4 regions of the Rhizobium sp. A37_96 genome follow, and region 1 is predicted to be linked to each of the others. Evidence: riboswitches for the same ligand, from Rfam matches in the RefSeq annotation. Region 1 holds a riboswitch; each other region holds the start of a gene.
What was found. A riboswitch is a leader RNA that binds a small molecule or an ion and turns the genes downstream of it on or off. The one in region 1 is predicted to bind cobalamin.

Region 1 (4,758 bases):
GCGGCGGCGCAGCCCTATGCGATGCCGCGCATCGCCGTGATCGGGCGCGGTTTTTCCGGCATGATGATGGCGATAGCCCTGTTGAAGACGGTGCGCTTTCCTTTCCACCTGCAGCTTTTCGATCCCAATTCCAGCGTCAGCGGCGGACAGGCATTGGCCTCCGGACATAGCAGCGAGATCCTCAACAGCCGCGTTCGCGATCTCTCCGTTTCCGCCGGCGATCCCGATGATTTCAATCAATGGCTGAGCGGCAATGCGCCTTTCCGGAGCGCCGTTCCGGCGGCCATACCGGGCTTTTTGCAGATTTTCGTGCCGAAGAGCATTTTCAGCGACTATGTCTACCAGCGTTTTTCCGAGGCCTTCTCGTCGCGGCGCGATGTTGCGGTGCAGGTCAGCAGCGAGACGGTATTCGGGCTTCGCCGCGTTCGAGGCGGCCGCTTCGTGGTGGAAAGCGATGGCGCCGTCAACGCGCCGTTCGACATGGTGGTGCTGGCAACCGGCTATGGCATTACCGATCAGGAAACGCAGGCCAGCGATCTCGTGACCGTTCCAACGACCGTGCGCGCACGCCGTCTTGTCTCGCGCCCGCACACGATCCTGCTCGGCAGCGGGCTGCGTGTCGTCGACCGGCTGCTGCAGATGCGTGAAAACGGCTATGCGGGGCAGATCACCATCGTTTCGCGACGTGGTTTCCTGCCGCAAAGCCATACGCGCAACAATGCCGATCCGGTTTTCCCCGCCGATGAAATGCCCGGCAACCTCAGCGAGATCATTCGCTTCATCCGCAAGGCCTGCGGTGAGGCGGAGGCGAACGGCCAAAGCTGGCAATCCGTCATGAACGGCTTGCGCAAGCATGCGCGGTCGCTTTGGCGGTCCTTGCCGGCCGGCCAGAAGCAGCAGTTCAACCGGCATCTCAGGGCGCTCTACGACAGCCATCGCAACCGGCTGCCCGAGGCGCTGCATGTTCGCCTGAAGCAGGAGCTGGCCGAGGGAAATACCTTGCTGCGGCGTGGCCATTTCATCCGGCGAACGCCGACTGGGCTGGTCTTGAGACCGGCAGGGCGGCAGGAGACCGAACAGCTCTATGCCGACGATGTGATCGACTGTCGATGCCAGGCGCCCGATCTGAATGCCCCGCTGCTGCGGAGCCTGATCGACACCGGTCTTGCGGTGCCGGACGAGCTCGGTCTCGGCCTTGCCGTCGAGGCGGCAGGGGCGCTTGAGGTGAACGGCCGCACGACGGAAGGGCTCTTTGCCATCGGTCCCCTGGGTCTTGGCAGTCTCCCCGACATCGATCTGGTGCCGGAAATCGTGACGCAGGCCTATGCGGCAGCGGAAAGCGTCGCCGAGCGTTTCCATCCGCAGTGCAAGGCGGTGTAGCAACTCCCCGGTTTCCTCTCGTTATGCCAAGTCGGCTGTCCTTCCGCCGCTTCCCCACAGGTGCGATGTCGGAGGGTGAAAATAGCAGGTTGTTATTTGTTATGTAATAACGTAACAAAAGCTATGGCCTATGCCGAACCCAAGGACAAACGAAAGCGCACATGACATCGCCGTTGCCCACCTCCGTTTTCTATGAGATGAATAGCCTCGATGGTGCTGCCCTCGGATTGATCCTGAAGGTGGCTGAAAAGGGAACACGGTGCGGACTACCCATCAGGGGCCAAAACCGTGGCTGCCCCCGCAACTGTAAGCGGAGAGCGCGTTCGCAGCATGCCACTGGCTTTTTGCCGGGAAGGCGCGAACGGGTTGTGACCCGCGAGCCAGGAGACCTGCCATCGATGATATCAACCGTAACGGACGGGGTGTTCCGATGGAAAATCAGTGGTTGGGCGGGGACGCCGTTGCGTCCGTTGGCCCTATCTTGACTTTGCCTCCGGCGAATTCTCCGGGAGGCATTTCATGGACAAAGCAAAAGCGGCAGCGCACCGGATTACCGTCTGCACCAATTGCCGCCACGTCGGCAGGCCATGCCGGCCCGGTCTCGATCTTTTGAAACATCTGCAAGTGGCCATTTCCCAAGCGGGCAGAGTGCTTTCCGATGATTTCAGCCTTGAAGGCAGCGTCTGCATGGCGGGCTGCGAACGACCCTGTACGGTCGCGTTTCAGGCAACGGCAAAAGCGACCTATCTTTTCGGTGACATCGAGGACGCTGCCGATATTGGAGCGCTCGTTTCCTTTGCGCGGCTGTATCGGGATCGCCCGGATGGGCTGACGCGCGAGAGCGAGAGGCCGAGAGCGCTCGGCGGCAAGACGCTGGCGCGCATTCCGGCTGCCATAGTCTCGGCCGAATACCAGCTGTCGCCGTTGCAATAGGAGCCCACGATGTCCGAACGAAGCGCGCGATTGTACGCCGATGGCGTCACCTGGGGGCCTCAGAAAAGCATGCCGATCATCAGCGGCATCACGCTGTCTATCGAAGCCGGCGCCCGGCTGGCCATCATCGGCCCGAACGGAGCCGGCAAGTCGACCCTGTTGCGCTGCCTCTATCGCGGCCTCAAGCCGCAGCGGGGCACGGTGCGGCTCGATGGCGTCGATCTCTGGTCCATCGCTCCCAGGGAGGCGGCGCAACGGATCGCCGTCGTGCCGCAGGAGACACCGGGCGATTTTCCCTTCAGCGTGCGCGACGTGGTGCTGATGGGCAGAATTCCGCATCGCAAGGGCATGGCGCGCCGGAGCGACCGGGATCACGACGTCACGACCAAGGCTCTTGCACGCCTGGAGCTGGAGCCTTTGGCGCTGCGGCAGTTCGCGTCGCTGTCCGGCGGCGAAAAGCAGCGGGCACTGATTGCGCGTGCGCTGGCGCAGGAGCCTGAGCTCATCATTCTCGACGAGCCGACCAACCACCTCGACATCCGCCACCAGCTTGAGATTCTCGAGCTGTTGAAGGGGTTGGGGCCAACGATCATTACGACGCTGCACGACATCAACCTTGCAGCGGACTTTGCGACACATGTCGCCGTTCTCGATTGCGGGCGTCTCACGGGGCATGGCGAACCGGCGGATGTGCTCACCGTCGAACATGTGTCCAACGCGTTTCGCGTTGGCGCGCGCCTTCATCAGGCCGACAGCGGTCCGCAACGTTTTTCCTTCTCTCTTCGATAATAGGATCATTGGAGTCATTCATGTTTTCTCGCATATCCTTATCTGCCGCAGCATTGCTCCTGGGAGGTTTGCTCGCGGGCGCGGCGCTGGCAGAGCCAGTCACGGTACGCAGCTGCAATCGCGACGTGACGTTGGAGAAGGCGCCCGAGCGCGCCGTCTCCAACGACGTCAATTTGACCGAAATGATGCTGGCGCTGAAACTTCAGGATCGCATGGTCGGCTACACCGGCGTTTCCGGCTGGAAGACGCTGGACGAAAAGCTGCGCGAGGGCATCAAGGAACTGCCGGAGCTGTCTCCGAAATATCCGAGCAAGGAAGTGCTGCTTGGTGCCAACGCCGATTTCTACTTTGCCGGCTGGAACTACGGCATGAAGGTCGGGGGCGAGGTGACGCCGGAAACCCTGGAACCCTTCGGCATCAAGGTCTACGAGCTGACGGAATCATGCATTTTCGTCATGCAGAAGAACAAGCCGACCATGGACGACATGTTTGTCGACCTTCTCAATCTCGGCAAGATCTTTCGCGTCGAGGACAGGGCCGAGGCTCTGGTTGCCGGCTATCGCAAGCAGCTCGCCGAGATCCAGGCGAAGGTTAGCCATGCCGACAAGCCGACGCGCGTTTTCGTTTACGATTCCGGCGAGGAAAAGCCGTTCACATCAGGCCGCTACGGTATTCCGACGGCCATGATCGAGGTGGCGGGCGGCACAAACGTCATGGACGATGTCGAGAAGAGCTGGACCGAAGTATCCTGGGAGCCGGTCATCGAGAAGAATCCCGAAGTCATCATCATCGTCGATTACGGGCAGGTGACCGCCGCGCAGAAGATCGCCTTCCTCAAGGGCAACCCGGCCTTCAAGAACATCGATGCGGTAAAGAACGACCGTTTCGTCGTCTTGCCTTACGTCGAGGCGACGCCGGGGCCGCGCAACATCGAGGCCATTGCCGCCCTGGCCAAGGCCTTTCATCCGAACGCGATGTGATTGTCGCTAATGCCGATCCGTCCAGTCGATCATTGGGCGGATCTCCTTCTCAAGATTCGAGCATGCGCCTCAACCTTTCCATTTTCATCCCCTTGCTTGCCATAGGCTTCATCCTGTCGATCACCGCAGGCGTGTCGCTCGGCTCGGCATCCATCCCGTTCTCCACCGTCTGGTCGATCGTCGGCAACAAGCTGCACGCGGGCACATTTCCCGTCACATGGTCCGGCGGGCAGGAGAGCATAGTCTGGGACGTTCGCTTCCCGCGCGTCGTGCTGGCGGCGCTCGTCGGGGCGGGGCTTGCCGTGACCGGCGCCGTGCTCCAGGCGCTGACGCGCAATCCCCTGGCGGACCCGCATCTTCTCGGCGTTTCCTCGGGAGCGGCCTTCGGCGCCATTCTGGCGCTGTTGCACACCGGCCTCATCCTCGGCCTGCTGACGGTGCCGCTGTTTGCTTTCGCGGGCGCCCTGGCTGCAACTGCGGCGGTGGGGCTGACGACGCGCCTGACACGCTCCCATTCGGCCGATCGACTGGTCTTGTCGGGAGTGGCCGTGGCTTTCGTATTCACGGCGCTCGGCAACCTTCTCATCTTTCTCGGAGATCCGAGAGCCACCAATACCGTCGTCTTCTGGATGCTTGGCGGGCTGGGGCTGGCGCAATGGCAGCACCTCGTCTATCC
Region 2 (4,758 bases), 480 kb from region 1:
AACCGTCCGGATAGGGCATCCCGTCCTTGTGCACGAACAGTCCGTCCGTGCTCGAGCTCATCATGTCGATATCGGAGCAGGTAATGAGGTCCGTTGGAGAACGGGTGCCGGCCTCGAGATAGATCGCCATGGCGTTCGATTTGTTGACCATGTGATGACCGTTGCCCGAGTCTTTCGGGAAGGCGGCACAGTCGCCGGCGCGCAGCACCGTTTCGCCGTCATCCTCGATCAGCGTCAACTCGCCTTCCAGCACATAGACGAATTCGTCCTCTTCCGAATGCCAGTGCCGCTGGCTCGACCAATTGCCCGGCGGCAGCCGCATCAGGTTGACGCCGAAATCCTGGAGACCGCCGGCATCACCCAGCCGCTGGCGTATGCGCTCGGCGCAGGGTTCGTTGAATGGAGCGGGATATCGGGTGCCCTTGATTTTAGGCACGGCTGCAACATCGATCTTCGGCATGATGATCCCGCCTGCGATTTGCCATGGATGGATACGCTGTCTGCGCTCCGTGAGTCTATCAAGACTCGTTGCCGGCAGTCCAGCGCCGTATACCGCGACCGGATTCGCGACAGGGAACGGCCGGCGGGCTGGCGGACTTGCTCCCCGGGCATCTACCCATGCGTGTTTCCGTGGTTGCGATACTGATTGTGGATTGGTGTGTTTGTCACACTCCTGTCATGCTCCGTACACATGTGCGTCGTTTGGGCAACACGGCATATGTACGTGCTGTCACATATGTTTAGGTCCTTGTAAAAGCGGGATCGCAAATGCAACTTTCTGCCCGGAAGCGAGGCGTTGTGCTTCGGAACTAAGGACTGAAACTTGATGTCGAGCGGCCCCCCAGGTTCGTCAATCGCGCAAGTTCAAATGAGGAATGGAGTTACCATGAACATCAAGAGCTTGCTTATTGGCTCCGCTGCTGCCTTGTGCGTCGTATCCGGCGCCCATGCTGCCGACGCTATCGTCGCAGCCGAACCCGAGCCGCTGGAATATGTTCGCATCTGCGATGCTTTCGGCGCTGGTTACTTCTTCATCCCCGGCACCGAGACCTGCCTGCGGGTCGGCGGCAAGGTTCGCACCGAAGGCCAGTGGAAGGATCCCTACAATCGTGACAGCAGCTTCGGCACGAAGTGGCACACCCGCGCCGAACTCGACGTCAACACCGCGACCGACACCGAATACGGTCCGCTGAAGACCGAAACCATCGTTCGCTGGGACTGGAATGACGGCGGCTCCACCGGCACCAACCTGCTGTGGTCCTACATCACCCTCGGCGGCTTCACCGTGGGCAAGACGGACTCGCAATACAACCAGTTCGTCGGCTATGCTGGCGACGTGATCCAGGACGACGTCATCTATGACGGTCCGTACGAATTGAATCAGCTCACCTACAACTATGACAGCGGCACCGGCTTCACGGGCGTCATCTCGCTCGAAGACAGCAACTCCGGTACCACCTCCAGCGCTTACGGTGGAAGCTGGCAGTTGTCCGAGTCCGACCACTATGCCCCGAACGTCGTTGCCGGTCTCGGCTACAAGGCTGGCGCATGGCAGTTCCGCGTCGTCGGCGGCTACGACTCGATCGTCGAAGAAGGCGCCATCAAGGCTCGCGTCGATGCCGACTTCGGCGTCTTCTCCGCCTTCCTGATGGGCGGCTGGAACACCGATGGCGACAAGCTCAACCAGTATGCCGGTTCGAACCAGAACGTCTCGGCCTGCACGACGTCCTCCGGCGTTGTTCACGGCGCGGATTGCGGCTGGGGTGACTGGGCCGTCTGGGGCGGCGTCGGCGTGCCGTTCAACGACAAGCTGAAGTGGAACGTTCAGCTCGCCTACACCGACTCCAAGATCTTCGAGGCAACGACGAACCTGAAGTTCAACCCGGTCAAGAACCTCCTGGTCGAGCCGGAAGTGACCTATGTTCACTACGATGTGCCGGGTGACGATACCTTCTCGGGCATCCTTCGCTTCGAGCGGACTTTCTGAGACTTCGGCTCAGCTTGATTTGATTGCAAATGAGGCCCGGTATTCGTATCGGGCCTCGTTCGTTTTGCGGGACAACTTGAAAATCTGCGCCCGGATCTGCATCCGGCCGGTGGGCGCAGCGAGGCGCGAGCGCCTTGCGCTCAACCGTACCGATGATGTGCCGTTTGCTTCTGACAGGGATGTGAATAGCCGACGGGGGGAAGTCGGCTCGCTGTCATAAAACTGAAGCTAATGAAGGAATAAGTCATTTTCAGCGCCATTCGGTGTTGATTAAAGGAAGCCCCATGAAGACGATCGTATTACTTGCAGCAATCGGAATGATTTCCACGAATGCCATGGCCATGTCGGCCTACAATTCCAAGTCAATGACCTGCGCAACCGTGCATGAAAAGATGGCGCAGGAAGGTGGTTCAGTCGTGCTGAAATACCCGTCGCACCATCCGGGCATGATGATGTACAACCGAACCGTTTCGAATTCGATGTCGTGCCTCGGCCAGGGTACGATGGCCAGCGCCAGCGTCCCGACAAGCGACGATCCGAGCTGCAAGATCAAAACCTGCAGCTTCACCACCGGCAAAGGGCCGAACAAGAACCACTAAATTCGTGGCGAACGGCAGCTCGGCCGATTAGCCAATCGAAGCAAGGCGCCGGCACGGCGAGAGATTTCCTGCCGGCCGTCACTCCAGCCTGGGCCAAAATGTCTCGGGTCTGGCCTGGTTGCGTTGTCGCCTGCGGATTTTCCGCAGGCTTCGGAGGCCGGAGGGGCGTTATGCTTTTCTCGGTCGTTTGCGTCCGCTTTCACTCGCGATCGCGTACGGGCCTCAAAGCGGCAACCTTTTCCCATCGAGACGCTGCAGCAAACCATTCGCCATGGATGGCAGCGTTATTGGGGCCGCGCACGGTCGATGCGTCTCCGATGCCCATGATCTGCAGCTCACGCAATTCCAAACCAAGATATAAAGATATCTTTATATCTCCTTGACGCTTGCGCCTGCGTCGTTCATGTTGACGCCATCGTGGTTCTTACCCGCGCCAATGCGGATGAGCTAAGAGGGAATTCGGTGCGACGATGTTCGTCCATGCCGAAGCTGCCCCCGCAACTGTAGGCGGAGAGCCGCCGTTCCACCATGTCACTGAGGAAGACGCCTCGGGAAGACGGAACGGTAGCGATGACCCGCAAGCCAGGAGACCTGCCGCGATAGATAACGTCCACGGGCGGGGTGTCCCGGTGTGCCGCGTTGCGACGGGCGCACTGTGCCTATCGTCGATGCGTCAGCCAATGCCTTGCCCACAACCTTCGGGGTAAGGAAATGACCATCAAGACCGCAAATCTCGGTTTTCCACGTATTGGAAGACATCGCGAACTGAAGTTCGCGCTCGAATCCTATTGGGCCGGCAAGACCGATCGGGCCGCGCTTCTGGAGACTGCCAGAACGCTCCGCGCCGATCATTGGCGACTGCAACGGGAAAAAGGGATCGACATCATCCCCTCCAACGACTTCTCCTTCTACGACCACGTTCTCGACACGGCGGTCATGGTGGGCGCTGTGCCTCCGGTCTACGGATGGCGCGGGGGACCGGTCGATCTCGACGTCTATTTCGCGATGGCCCGCGGTTCGTCCGGTAACGGACACGCCGATTGCGGACATGCGCACCATGCAGCCGGTGCGGCCGCGCTCGAGATGACGAAGTGGTTCGATACGAACTACCACTACATGGTGCCGGAACTCAAAGCCGATCAGCGCTTCGAGCTGACATCCAACCGGCCTCTCGAAGCCTTTCTGGAGGCGAAGGCGCTCGGCATCCACACCCGGCCGGTGATCCTCGGGCCGGTGACCTTCCTGAAGCTCAGCAAGGCGCTCGACGATTCCGCTCCGATCGACCTTCTGGAGCGGCTGCTGCCAGTCTATGCCCGCATCCTGTCCGAGCTGGCCGACGCAGGCGTCGACAGCGTCCAGGTGGATGAGCCGGCTCTGGTCCTCGATCTCTCCGACAAGGAAAGGCAGGCCTTCGCGCTGGCGTATAAGGCGCTCGCCAAGGCAGCACCAAACCTCAAGCTCGTGCTTGCGACCTATTTCGGGTCGCTGGGCGACAATCTCGACATCGCTCTGCAGCTTCCCGTCGCCGGATTGCATCTCGATCTCGTTCGCGGCGGCAGCACGCTGGAGGATATCGTCCGTCGTGCGCCGGCGCATCTCGCTTTGTCTCTCGGGATCATCGACGGGCGCAACATCTGGCGAAGCGATCTTCAGGCCATCGCCTCACGCATTGCCGCCGTGGCCGCGCTTCGCGGCGAGGCGGATATCGTGATTGCGCCGTCCTGCTCGCTGCTGCATGTCCCGATCGACATCGAACTGGAAACGGCCCTTGACGACGAACTTCGCTCCTGGCTCGCATTCGCGACGCAGAAGCTCGACGAAATCGCCCTGCTTGGCCGCCATTTCACGGCCGGCGATGACGCCTCGTCGCTCACGGCATCGCAGCAGACCATGCATGCCCGGCTGACTTCCGTCCGGGTGCATGATCCGCTCGTCCAGGGCAGGCTTCATGAGCTGCGGGGCATCGAGCAAAAACGGCAATCGCCGTTTTCGGCCCGCCAGCCGATCCAGCATCGCCGGTTCAAGCTGCCGGCCCTCCCGACAACGACCATCGGCTCGTTCCCGCAGACGGCCGAGGTCCGCAAGGCGCGCTCGCTGCACGACAAGGGAGAGCTCAGCTATGTCGACTACGAGGCCTTCCTGGAAAAGGAAACGGCGGCAGCGATCCGCTGG
Region 3 (4,758 bases), on a different contig from region 1:
CGACTTCGATCATTACAAGGTCGGCGAAGATATCGATATCGCATCGTGGGACGTCTATCCCATGGGCGGGCTCATCAATGGCCGGCTGAGCACCGAGGAAAAGCAGCGCTATCTGCGCGTCGGCGATCCCGATCAAACGGCCTTCAATCATGACCTCTATCGGGCGGTCGGCCGCGGCCGGGCCTGGGTCATGGAGCAGCAGCCGGGACCGGTGAACTGGGCCTCGCACAACCAGTCTCCGGCCGATGGCATGGTGCGCTTGTGGACATGGCTCGCCTATGCCCACGGTATCGACATGGTTTCCTATTTCCGCTGGCGGCAGGCGCCGTTCGCGCAGGAGCAATTCCATGCAGGCCTCCTTCTGCCGAACAGCGAAGAGGATCAGGGCTACAAGGAAGTGGCGCAGGTCATTGCCGAGATGAAGCTGCTGCCGAAGGGCGAGGCGCGCGACAAAGCCGCCGTTGCGTTGCTGCTCGATTATGAATCCCGCTTTGCCACCCGCGCCTTGCCGCAGGGTCGCGATTATGCCGCCTCCGCCATTGCGCTCGACTGGTATTCCGCCGTGTCGCGCCTCGGCGTGGACGTCGATTTCATCGGCCAGCATTCCGATCTCGAAGGATACAGGCTGGTGCTGGCACCCGATCTCGTCATTCCCGATCCGGATTTCATTGCGCGCCTCAAGGCTTCCGGCGCCAAGGCGCTGTTCGGGCCTCGCAGCGGCAGCAAGACCCGCGACATGCATATTCCCGCCGATCTGCCGCCGGGCGTGCTTGGCGACCTCCTGGATTTCCGCGTCACGCGCGTCGAGTCTCTGCCGCCGTTCCAGTCCGAGACCGTTCTCTACGGCAATTCCAGCCACGAGACCTCCACATGGCGGGAAACGATCCGGACTACGGAGACGGTGCTGGCGACGTTCCAGGGAGACTATCGGCCGGATTCACCGGCCGTCATCGGCAATGACATCGCGCGCTACTGCGCCACGCTGCCGCGCGACGAGTTCCTGTTGAAGCTCATGGGCGACACGTTTGCCTGGGCCGGCGTGAGCAGCCTGCCGGATCTCGGCGATCTGCGCCTTGCGCGGCGCGGGAGGCTGCACTTCGCCTTCAACTATGGAAGCACGGTGGCGGCTGTCCCCGCAGCGCAGGATGCCGAATTTCTGATCGGCAACCGCGTGCTTGCGCCTGTCGGCGTGGCGGTCTGGCTCGATGGAGCCAAGGGTGCTGCGGCCGAGTGATGCGTCTCAAACGGCAGGCTCCGCCTGCCGTTCGCGGTGCGACAGCTTGCCTGTGGCAATACCGACAAAATGCCTGATGTCGTCGTGCAGGGCGCCGATGTCGTTTTCCTGTGCGCGCCATGGCGCCTGCCGTGATCTTCTGGTCATATTCAAGGTGCCATCGGCAAAGCGTGCCGGTGGATAATTGGGAAACCGGTCGCAGGCCGGTGCTGCCCCCGCAACGGTAGCGGACCGAATACTATCGACGGATGCCACTGGCACAACTGCCGGGAAGGTTGTCGACAGCGTCCGAACGGACAGGTCCGAAGCCCGGAAACCAGCCTTGACGGCAGGCTTGATTGATCACGGCGGGTGATCGAGAGGCGAATGCGGGCGTCTTGAGATCGCCCGGTTCCAATCTCGCAGCTTTCGTAGCAGTCATGCATGCGCCGGCCCGGTCACCGCTGAAGTCGCGGCTGCCGGAACCGATTTCGCTGCTGTTCAGCCCGTTGAGGAGCGGGCCGATCCGAAGATGCCCGGGATTCCGGGCGAGGATGTTCAAGCGTTCAATCAAGGAGGAGATGGCATGACTGGGAACAGAGGCGTCGTCTACATGCGACCCGGCAAGGTCGAGGTTCGCGATATCGACGATCCGAAGCTGGAGGCGCCGGATGGCCGCCGCATCGAGCACGGCGTAATCCTGAAAGTGATTTCCACGAATATCTGCGGCTCCGACCAGCATATGGTGCGCGGCCGCACGACCGCCATGCCGGGCCTCGTGCTCGGCCATGAGATCACCGGAGAGGTCATCGAAAAGGGCATCGATGTCGAGATGCTCGACATCGGCGATATCGTCTCGGTTCCGTTCAACGTCGCCTGCGGCCGCTGCCGTTGCTGCAAGTCGCAGGACACTGGCGTCTGCCTGACGGTGAATCCGTCGCGGGCCGGCGGCGCCTACGGCTATGTCGACATGGGCGGCTGGATCGGCGGCCAGGCGCGCTACGTCACCGTGCCCTACGCGGATTTCAACCTGCTGAAGTTTCCTGACCGCGACAAGGCCATGGCCAAGATCCGCGATCTCACCATGCTGTCGGATATTCTGCCGACCGGCTTTCACGGTGCAGTCCGCGCGGGCGTCGGCGTGGGCTCCACCGTCTATGTCGCGGGCGCAGGCCCGGTCGGTCTCGCGGCAGCCGCCTCCGCCCGCATCCTGGGCGCGGCTGTCGTTATGATCGGCGACTTCAACAAGGATCGTCTCGCGCACGCCGCCAAGGTCGGCTTCGAGCCTATCGATCTCTCCAAGAGCGATCGTCTCGGCGACATGATTGCCCAGGTCGTCGGCTCCAACGAGGTGGACAGCGCCATCGATGCCGTCGGCTTCGAGGCACGCGGTCATTCCGGCGGCGAGCAGCCGGCAATCGTGCTCAATCAGATGATGGAGATCACCCGCGCAGCAGGGTCGATCGGGATACCCGGATTGTATGTGACGGAAGATCCGGGTGCAGCAGATGCCGCGGCCAAGCAGGGCAGCTTGTCGCTGCGTTTCGGTCTTGGCTGGGCGAAGGCGCAATCCTTCCACACCGGACAGACGCCGGTTCTGAAGTACAACCGGCAACTCATGCAGGCGATCCTACATGACAGGCTGCCGATTGCCGATATCGTCAACGCCAGGATCATCTCGCTCGAAGATGCGGCGCAAGGCTATGAAAGCTTCGACCAGGGCGCTGCCACGAAGTTTGTCCTTGATCCGCATGGTGAGCTGTTGAAGGCAGCTTGAGGCACGGAAGCTCATACGACCACGCAAGGGCTCTCAGATGAAGATGACCGTGAGCGGGATCATGCATTCCCGCTCACGGTACTGTTTCCCTAAATGCTCGTGAGTTTGCCGGGCAACAAAAGGGCAATAAACCTCCAAGCCAAGTCAAATCGCGTTGGAAACGGCGGCCCGTTGCCGCCACCGAAGATGTCGGGCAGATATGGACGGAGGTCCTGGTTAGCGATGCTCACGGGTCTCATCTGAAGCAGAAGGCTCTCACCACTCAGAAGGTGACGAGACATCTTTTCATGAGCTGCTGAACCGTAAAATCATGCGCCTTCGGGATCAGGAAAAGCGTCAAACGGCGCTGCCGCCAAGGCTAATCGTCATCGATAATAGCAGTCGGTGTTGCCATTATACATCTATCCTTTACATTTATAGGGGCATCCCTATGGAGGAGCTCCGTCATCGCTTCCTAAGCAACGACGGCTTGGCAAGGAACGCTAACCCGAAGAGAACAGAAAAATGGCAAACTTTCTTGATAAATGGTCTTCTAAGAAGGCTGATAAGCCAAAGGCTGGCGCACGGAATGTCGTCGATACGTTTCGTGCACGAGTAGCGGAACAGAAGGCATATCTGGAGGAGTACGAGCGCGATTCAGCTGGTTTCAAGAAGTGGCGCTCCACCTGGTTCCAGCGCGTCCCCGGCGGCTTCGGCGTGACGGTTGGCCGTGACTCCGTCAATGCCGGCCATGGATTGAGCTATGTCGTCGTCGAAGCAGTCAAGGACGTGGCAGAGTTTCTCGACGATCTCACCTATCACGCGGAGAACGACGTCGGCTTCCAGCAGGCGCTCGAGCAGAACCGCCAGCGTCGCGTCGCACTTTTGAATGCGGCAAAGACCGGGGGAGATGCACCTGCCTCGAAGACCAAGGCGAAGGCCAAGCCTGCCGCAGCAAAGCCGGCTGCTGCCAAATCCGTTGCCAGCAAGGCGGCACCCAAGGCTGCTCGGGCCAAGGCTGCTCCTGCAGCTGCTCCGGCGCCGGCTGTTGCAGAAACGGCAAAGCCGAAGCGCACTCGCAAGCCGAAAACTGCAGGCGCTGCCGAGTAAAGACAATAAAGCCCGCTTCGTGCGGGCTTTATTGTGCCGCTGTCGAGCGGCTTGAGCATCTCCCGTTCGGGATACAGCCGAGCGCAAGGCTGTGCCGATACAGCCACTCCTGATGCCTGATCTCACCGCATCATCGGGAGATGAACGAGGCGACGCAAGCAGATCTGTAATGAAGGCAGATCTGCCTTCGGTGTTGTCCAGGTCATAGGGCCTGGCAACACGCCGCAAGGCGAGGGAAAGAAACGCGGCACTGGCGACGTCGATGGATCGGCAGGATCTCTCAGCTGATATCAAGCTGCAATACCGAAGCAGCCCGCAGAGGACGGCACGGCTGCATCGGGCAAATGGATAGGGTGGCGCCTCCCGCAGGCCGAGTGATCGAGGGGGCGCGATCACGCCCGGCCTTGGGAAGATTGCTTCTCACGGCAGGAAGCAAGTCACGTTCGTCACGCGCCCCGCCGCCAATCCGAAAGGAGCGGCGAAGGCCGCTCCTTTCGGCCGATTTCACTTTTTCTCGCTATACGCCTTGATGGCGGCGGCAACTTCGTTCCGCGCCTTTTCGGCGCTCTCGAAGCCGCCAACTTCGACAACCTTGCGGGCGTCTGGAAGCTGCTTGTAGACACGGAAAAATGCCTGCAGGCGGTCCTGCTCGACCTTGGGAAGATCGGAGATTTCCTTG
Region 4 (4,758 bases), 470 kb from region 1:
TCTTCTTCAAGGGATCGCCGGAGGAATACTGCTCCATGATCAGCGCCGACTTCTTCTGCAGGAATTCGTTCTCCTCCGACCAGCGATAGGCGTCGTCGACGTCGGGCGTCAGGCAGAGCGTCGAGAAGATCGACGAGTAGGAGCGCGCATGCACGGCCTCCATGAAGGAGATGTTCGAAAGCACCGCTTCTTCATGGGGCGTGACGGCATCGGCCATCAGCTTCACGGAACCGACGCCGTTCTGGATCGTATCGAGCAGCGTCAGGCCGGTGAAGACGCGGATGGTGAGCTGCTGCTCCTCGGGCTTCAACGTCGCCCAGGATTGGATGTCGTTCGAAAGCGGCACCTTTTCCGGCAGCCAGAAATTGCCGGTCAGGCGGTTCCAGACCTCAAGATCCTTGTCGTCCTCGATGCGGTTCCAGTTGATGGCGCGAACGCGGCTTGCCGGCTTGAATTGCATGTTCATGGGAATGTCCTTTTCAAACCGGAAATCAAAGGGCGCAGGAAACGCAGCCCTGCACCTCGGTGCCGGACAGCGCCATCTGGCGAAGGCGAATGTAGTAGATGGTCTTGATGCCCTTCTTCCAGGCGTAGATCTGCGCCTTGTTGATGTCGCGCGTGGTCGCCGTGTCACGGAAGAACAGCGTCAGCGACAGGCCCTGGTCGACATGCTGGGTGGCTGCGGCATAGGTATCGATGATCTTTTCCGGGCCGATCTCGTAGGCGTCCTGATAGTAATCGAGGTTGTCGTTGGTCATGAAGGCGGCCGGATAGTAGACGCGGCCGATCTTGCCTTCCTTGCGGATCTCGATCTTGGAGACGATCGGGTGGATCGAGGAGGTCGAGTGGTTGATGTAGGAGATCGAGCCTGTCGGGGGCACGGCCTGCAGGTTCTGGTTATAGAGCCCGCCTTCCATGACGGCCTGCTTCAACTCCACCCAATCCTCCTGCGTCGGGATGGCGATGCCAGCCTTCTCGAACAGTTCAGCCACGCGTTCGGTCGCGGGCACCCATGCCTGATCGGTATATTTGTCGAAATACTCGCCGGAAGCATATTTCGAGTTCTCGAAGCCCTTGAAGCTCTGGCCTCGCTCGACTGCCAGCCGGTTCGAGGCGCGGACGGCGTGATAGGTCACGGTGTAGAAATAGATGTTGGTGAAATCGACGCCTTCCTCGGAGCCGTAAAAAATGCGCTCACGGGCGAGATAGCCATGCAGGTTCATCTGGCCGAGGCCGATGGCGTGGCTTTCGTCGTTGCCCTTTTCGATCGAAGGGACCGACGAGATGTGGCTCATGTCGGAGACCGCCGTCAGCGCCCGGATCGACATCTCGATCGTCTTGCCGAAATCGGGGCTGTCCATCGCGGCGGCAATATTGAGCGAGCCGAGATTGCAGGAGATATCCTTGCCCATATGCGTGTAGGAGAGGTCGTCGCCATATTCGCTGGCTTCGCTGACCTGCAGGATTTCCGAGCAGAGGTTGCTCATGGTGATGCGGCCGGCAATCGGATTGGCGCGGTTCACCGTGTCTTCGAACATGATGTAGGGATAGCCGCTCTCGAACTGAATTTCGGCGATCACCTGGAAGAATTCGCGCGCCTTGATCTTCTTCTTGCGGATGCGGCTGTCGGCCACCATCTCGCGATACTTTTCCGTGACCGAGATTTCGGTAAACGGCACGCCATAGACGCGCTCCACGTCGTAGGGCGAGAACAGGTACATATCCTCGTTGTTCTTCGCGAGTTCGAAGGTGATGTCGGGAATGACGACGCCGAGCGACAGCGTCTTGATGCGGATCTTCTCGTGGGCGTTCTCGCGCTTGGTATCGAGGAAGCGCATGATGTCGGGATGGTGGGCGTTCAGATATACCGCACCCGCACCCTGCCGCGCGCCGAGTTGGTTGGCATAGGAGAAGGAGTCTTCCAGCAGCTTCATCACCGGGATGATGCCGGAAGACTGGTTCTCGATATGCTTGATCGGCGCGCCGGCTTCGCGGATGTTGGTGAGTGACAGCGCCACGCCGCCACCGCGCTTGGAAAGCTGCAGGGCGGAATTGATGGCGCGGCCGATCGATTCCATATTGTCTTCGACCCGCAGCAGAAAGCACGATACCAGCTCGCCACGCTGCTTCTTGCCGGCGTTGAGGAAGGTCGGCGTCGCCGGCTGGAAGCGTCCGGAGATGATTTCGTCGACCAGATCGCGGGCAAGCTGCTCGCTGCCGCGCGCCAGCGCCATTGCGACCATGCAGACGCGATCCTCGTAGCGCTCCAGATAGCGCTTGCCGTCAAAAGTCTTCAGCGTGTAGCTGGTGTAATATTTGAAGGCGCCGAGGAAGGTCGGGAAACGGAACTTCTTCGCATAGGCGTGATCGAAAAGATCGCGCACGAAGTTGAAGGAATAGTAGTCCAGCACTTCCTGCTCGTAGTAGCCTTCGGTCACCAGATAATCGAGCTTCTCGCGCAGATTGTGGAAGAAGACCGTGTTCTGGTTGACGTGCTGAAGGAAATACTGCTTGGCCGCCATGCGGTCCTTGTCGAGCTGGATCCTGCCCTGCTCGTCATAGAGGTTCAGCATGGCGTTGAGGGCGTGATAGTCGAGTGCCGCTTCCGCGGCCTTTGTCGACCGGTCGCCCGCGTCCCGCGATAAAGAAGTATTTAGCGTGTCCAAAATCGTTCCAATCCGTGTCTGACATTGGCGACATCCTCATCCGTGCCCAGAAGCTCGAACCGATAGAGATACGGCACCTGGCATTTGCTGGAGATGACGTCGCCGGCGATCCCGAAGGTCGCGCCGAAGTTGCTGTTGCCCGCGGCGATGACCCCGCGAATGTTCGAACGGTTGCCCGCATCGTTGAGGAAGCGGATCACCTGCTTGGGCACGGCCCCCTTCCCTCCCTCGCCGCAATAGGTCGGAACGATGAGGACATAGGGCGAGGTCGCACGAAGCTCGTCTCCCGCGCCGAGCGGAATGCGCGCGGCCGGCAATGCAAGCTTTCCAACGAAGCGATGGGTATTCTCCGATCGGCTGGAGAAATAGACGATCTCGCCCATCGCCAGCTCCTCAGGCGAGCGCGCTGATCATGTCAGGACGGAAACCGGCCCAATGCAGCTCGCCGGCGACGACAACCGGGACCTGGCGGTAGCCGAGACCCTGCACCAAATCATAGGCGGCCGTATCGGTCGATACGTCGACGATCGTATAGTCGATGCCCTGGCGATCGAGGGCGCGGGTCGTTGCGGTGCATTGGACGCAGGCGGGCTTGCTGTAGACGGTGATGCTCATCGAATATCCTCGTGTCTGTTAAAGGCATGCAAAATCATTCGGGCATCGGATGATGCCCGCTTGGCGGGATTGAAAATGGAGGCAAACCCAGTCGGCAGCCGGTCGCTTAAGCGACCGTCACTCGCGCGGGCGGCTGTGGATACTCAAGAACATGGACTTCACCCCGAAGTAATTTTCGCGAGGTTTTCGGGGAAGCGATGACGGCCATCATGCCGCGGGAACCATCGCTCGCCAGCCGGACACCCCGCCCGTGGATGCTATTGCTCGAGGCAGGTCTCCTGGCTTGCGGGTCACAGCATTCGCCTCGCCTTCCCAAGACACATGGTCCCAGTGACTTTAATCGAACGAATGCTCACCGCTCACAGTTGCGGGGGCAGCTCCGGCTTGGCAATCATCATGCTTGCCGACCGGATTCCCTTCTTAGCTTCCAATTCTTGCGAATCAGAAGAACCTCGAACACTATATATAGTAGACGAGGTAAATTTTGGGTCAATAATTATGATCGCAGCCCCTCCGGATTCCTGGGGATGACTGCAACTGGACGATGGTCTGAATCGACGGCAACCATGTTGAAAGTCCCGCGGGCTGTCAGATGGCGCTTGCCGGACAAGGGATCCTCTGACCAGAGCTCGGTCTCGACGGCCATGGATGCCGTTCCGATTTTCGTCACCTTCGCCAGGGCCTCGACAATCTCCCCGATGGCAACGGGACGCTGGAAGTCGATCCGCTCGGAAGATGCAAGCACGGTCAGGGTACGCGAGCGCCGCGAGGCGGCAACGAAGGCGGCCTTGGTCATGAAGGCGAGCGCCTCGCCGCCGAACATCTTGCCGGCGCTGTTTGACTGATCGGCAAAGACGATATCGACCATCCGTACCCCGTCGCGGTGGCAGTCCTCGATCCCGTCGGGCAGCGACGGCAGGCTCCAGTCGGTCGGGCGATCCTCGTCCGGAACGGCAACCATATGAAAGACGCCGCACGTGCAGAGATGCCGCCCGGCCCCGACGATCGTCTCGGCCGTCATGCTGACCTCGATGGTCAACGAGCGGCGTCCGGCCGATATCGGCTTTGCTGTCACTTCGACGATTTCACCGATGCGGGCCGGCTTCCTGAAATCGACCCTCTCGCAGGACGCCGTTACGAACGGCACCCGGCCGAAACGGCTGGCCGCGATAAAGGCGACGCGATCCATGAGGGCAAGGCCCGCCCCGCCGAAAAGCGTGCCATGATGGTTGGTGTCGCCGGGAAAGACGATATCGATAAGTGTGCTGGGAGCCGGCCCGCCGGCCGGCTCCCCCGATGATGGCAAGTCCCGGCTCATACGCTTGCCGTGCGCTGGCCATTGCGCGCAAGCTCCAGCCGAAGCTTCGCGGCGGCGGCGACCATGTTCGCCAGCGCCGGCTTGACCTCGTCCCACTTCCGGGTCTTCAGACCGCAATCCGGATTGACCCAGAGCTGGCCGTCGGTCAGCCGTTCGCGC

Region 2: it holds a riboswitch for cobalamin, as region 1 does, so the genes downstream of both, metE (5-methyltetrahydropteroyltriglutamate--homocysteine S-methyltransferase) here and ACQZ6J_RS01280 (DUF1636 family protein) in region 1, are expected to answer to the same signal.
Region 3: it holds a riboswitch for cobalamin, as region 1 does, so the genes downstream of both, fdhA (formaldehyde dehydrogenase, glutathione-independent) here and ACQZ6J_RS01280 (DUF1636 family protein) in region 1, are expected to answer to the same signal.
Region 4: it holds a riboswitch for cobalamin, as region 1 does, so the genes downstream of both, nrdH (glutaredoxin-like protein NrdH) here and ACQZ6J_RS01280 (DUF1636 family protein) in region 1, are expected to answer to the same signal.

The regions. Positions count from the first base shown of each region.
Region 1 covers NZ_JBNWDS010000001.1:267,607-272,364, reverse strand. The annotation lists gene ACQZ6J_RS01285 (FAD/NAD(P)-binding protein) at 1-1,380, shown strand, start outside; cobalamin riboswitch at 1,575-1,791, shown strand; gene ACQZ6J_RS01280 (DUF1636 family protein) at 1,900-2,313, shown strand; gene ACQZ6J_RS01275 (ABC transporter ATP-binding protein) at 2,323-3,102, shown strand; gene ACQZ6J_RS01270 (ABC transporter substrate-binding protein) at 3,123-4,082, shown strand; gene ACQZ6J_RS01265 (FecCD family ABC transporter permease) at 4,145-4,758, shown strand, end outside.
Region 2 covers NZ_JBNWDS010000001.1:747,903-752,660, reverse strand. The annotation lists gene ACQZ6J_RS03640 (cupin domain-containing protein) at 1-460, opposite strand, end outside; gene ACQZ6J_RS03635 (porin) at 887-1,987, shown strand; gene ACQZ6J_RS03630 (hypothetical protein) at 2,272-2,586, shown strand; cobalamin riboswitch at 2,988-3,199, shown strand; gene metE (5-methyltetrahydropteroyltriglutamate--homocysteine S-methyltransferase) at 3,298-4,758, shown strand, end outside.
Region 3 covers NZ_JBNWDS010000005.1:314,869-319,626, forward strand. The annotation lists gene ACQZ6J_RS17030 (beta-galactosidase) at 1-1,234, shown strand, start outside; gene ACQZ6J_RS17035 (hypothetical protein) at 1,241-1,381, opposite strand; cobalamin riboswitch at 1,370-1,573, shown strand; gene fdhA (formaldehyde dehydrogenase, glutathione-independent) at 1,800-2,990, shown strand; gene ACQZ6J_RS17045 (hypothetical protein) at 3,495-4,079, shown strand; gene ACQZ6J_RS17050 (inorganic diphosphatase) at 4,584-4,758, opposite strand, start outside.
Region 4 covers NZ_JBNWDS010000001.1:742,426-747,183, forward strand. The annotation lists gene nrdF (class 1b ribonucleoside-diphosphate reductase subunit beta) at 1-466, opposite strand, end outside; gene nrdE (class 1b ribonucleoside-diphosphate reductase subunit alpha) at 492-2,666, opposite strand; gene nrdI (class Ib ribonucleoside-diphosphate reductase assembly flavoprotein NrdI) at 2,654-3,049, opposite strand; gene nrdH (glutaredoxin-like protein NrdH) at 3,060-3,281, opposite strand; cobalamin riboswitch at 3,533-3,751, opposite strand; gene ACQZ6J_RS03620 (acyl-CoA thioesterase) at 3,778-4,587, opposite strand; gene metE (5-methyltetrahydropteroyltriglutamate--homocysteine S-methyltransferase) at 4,596-4,758, opposite strand, start outside.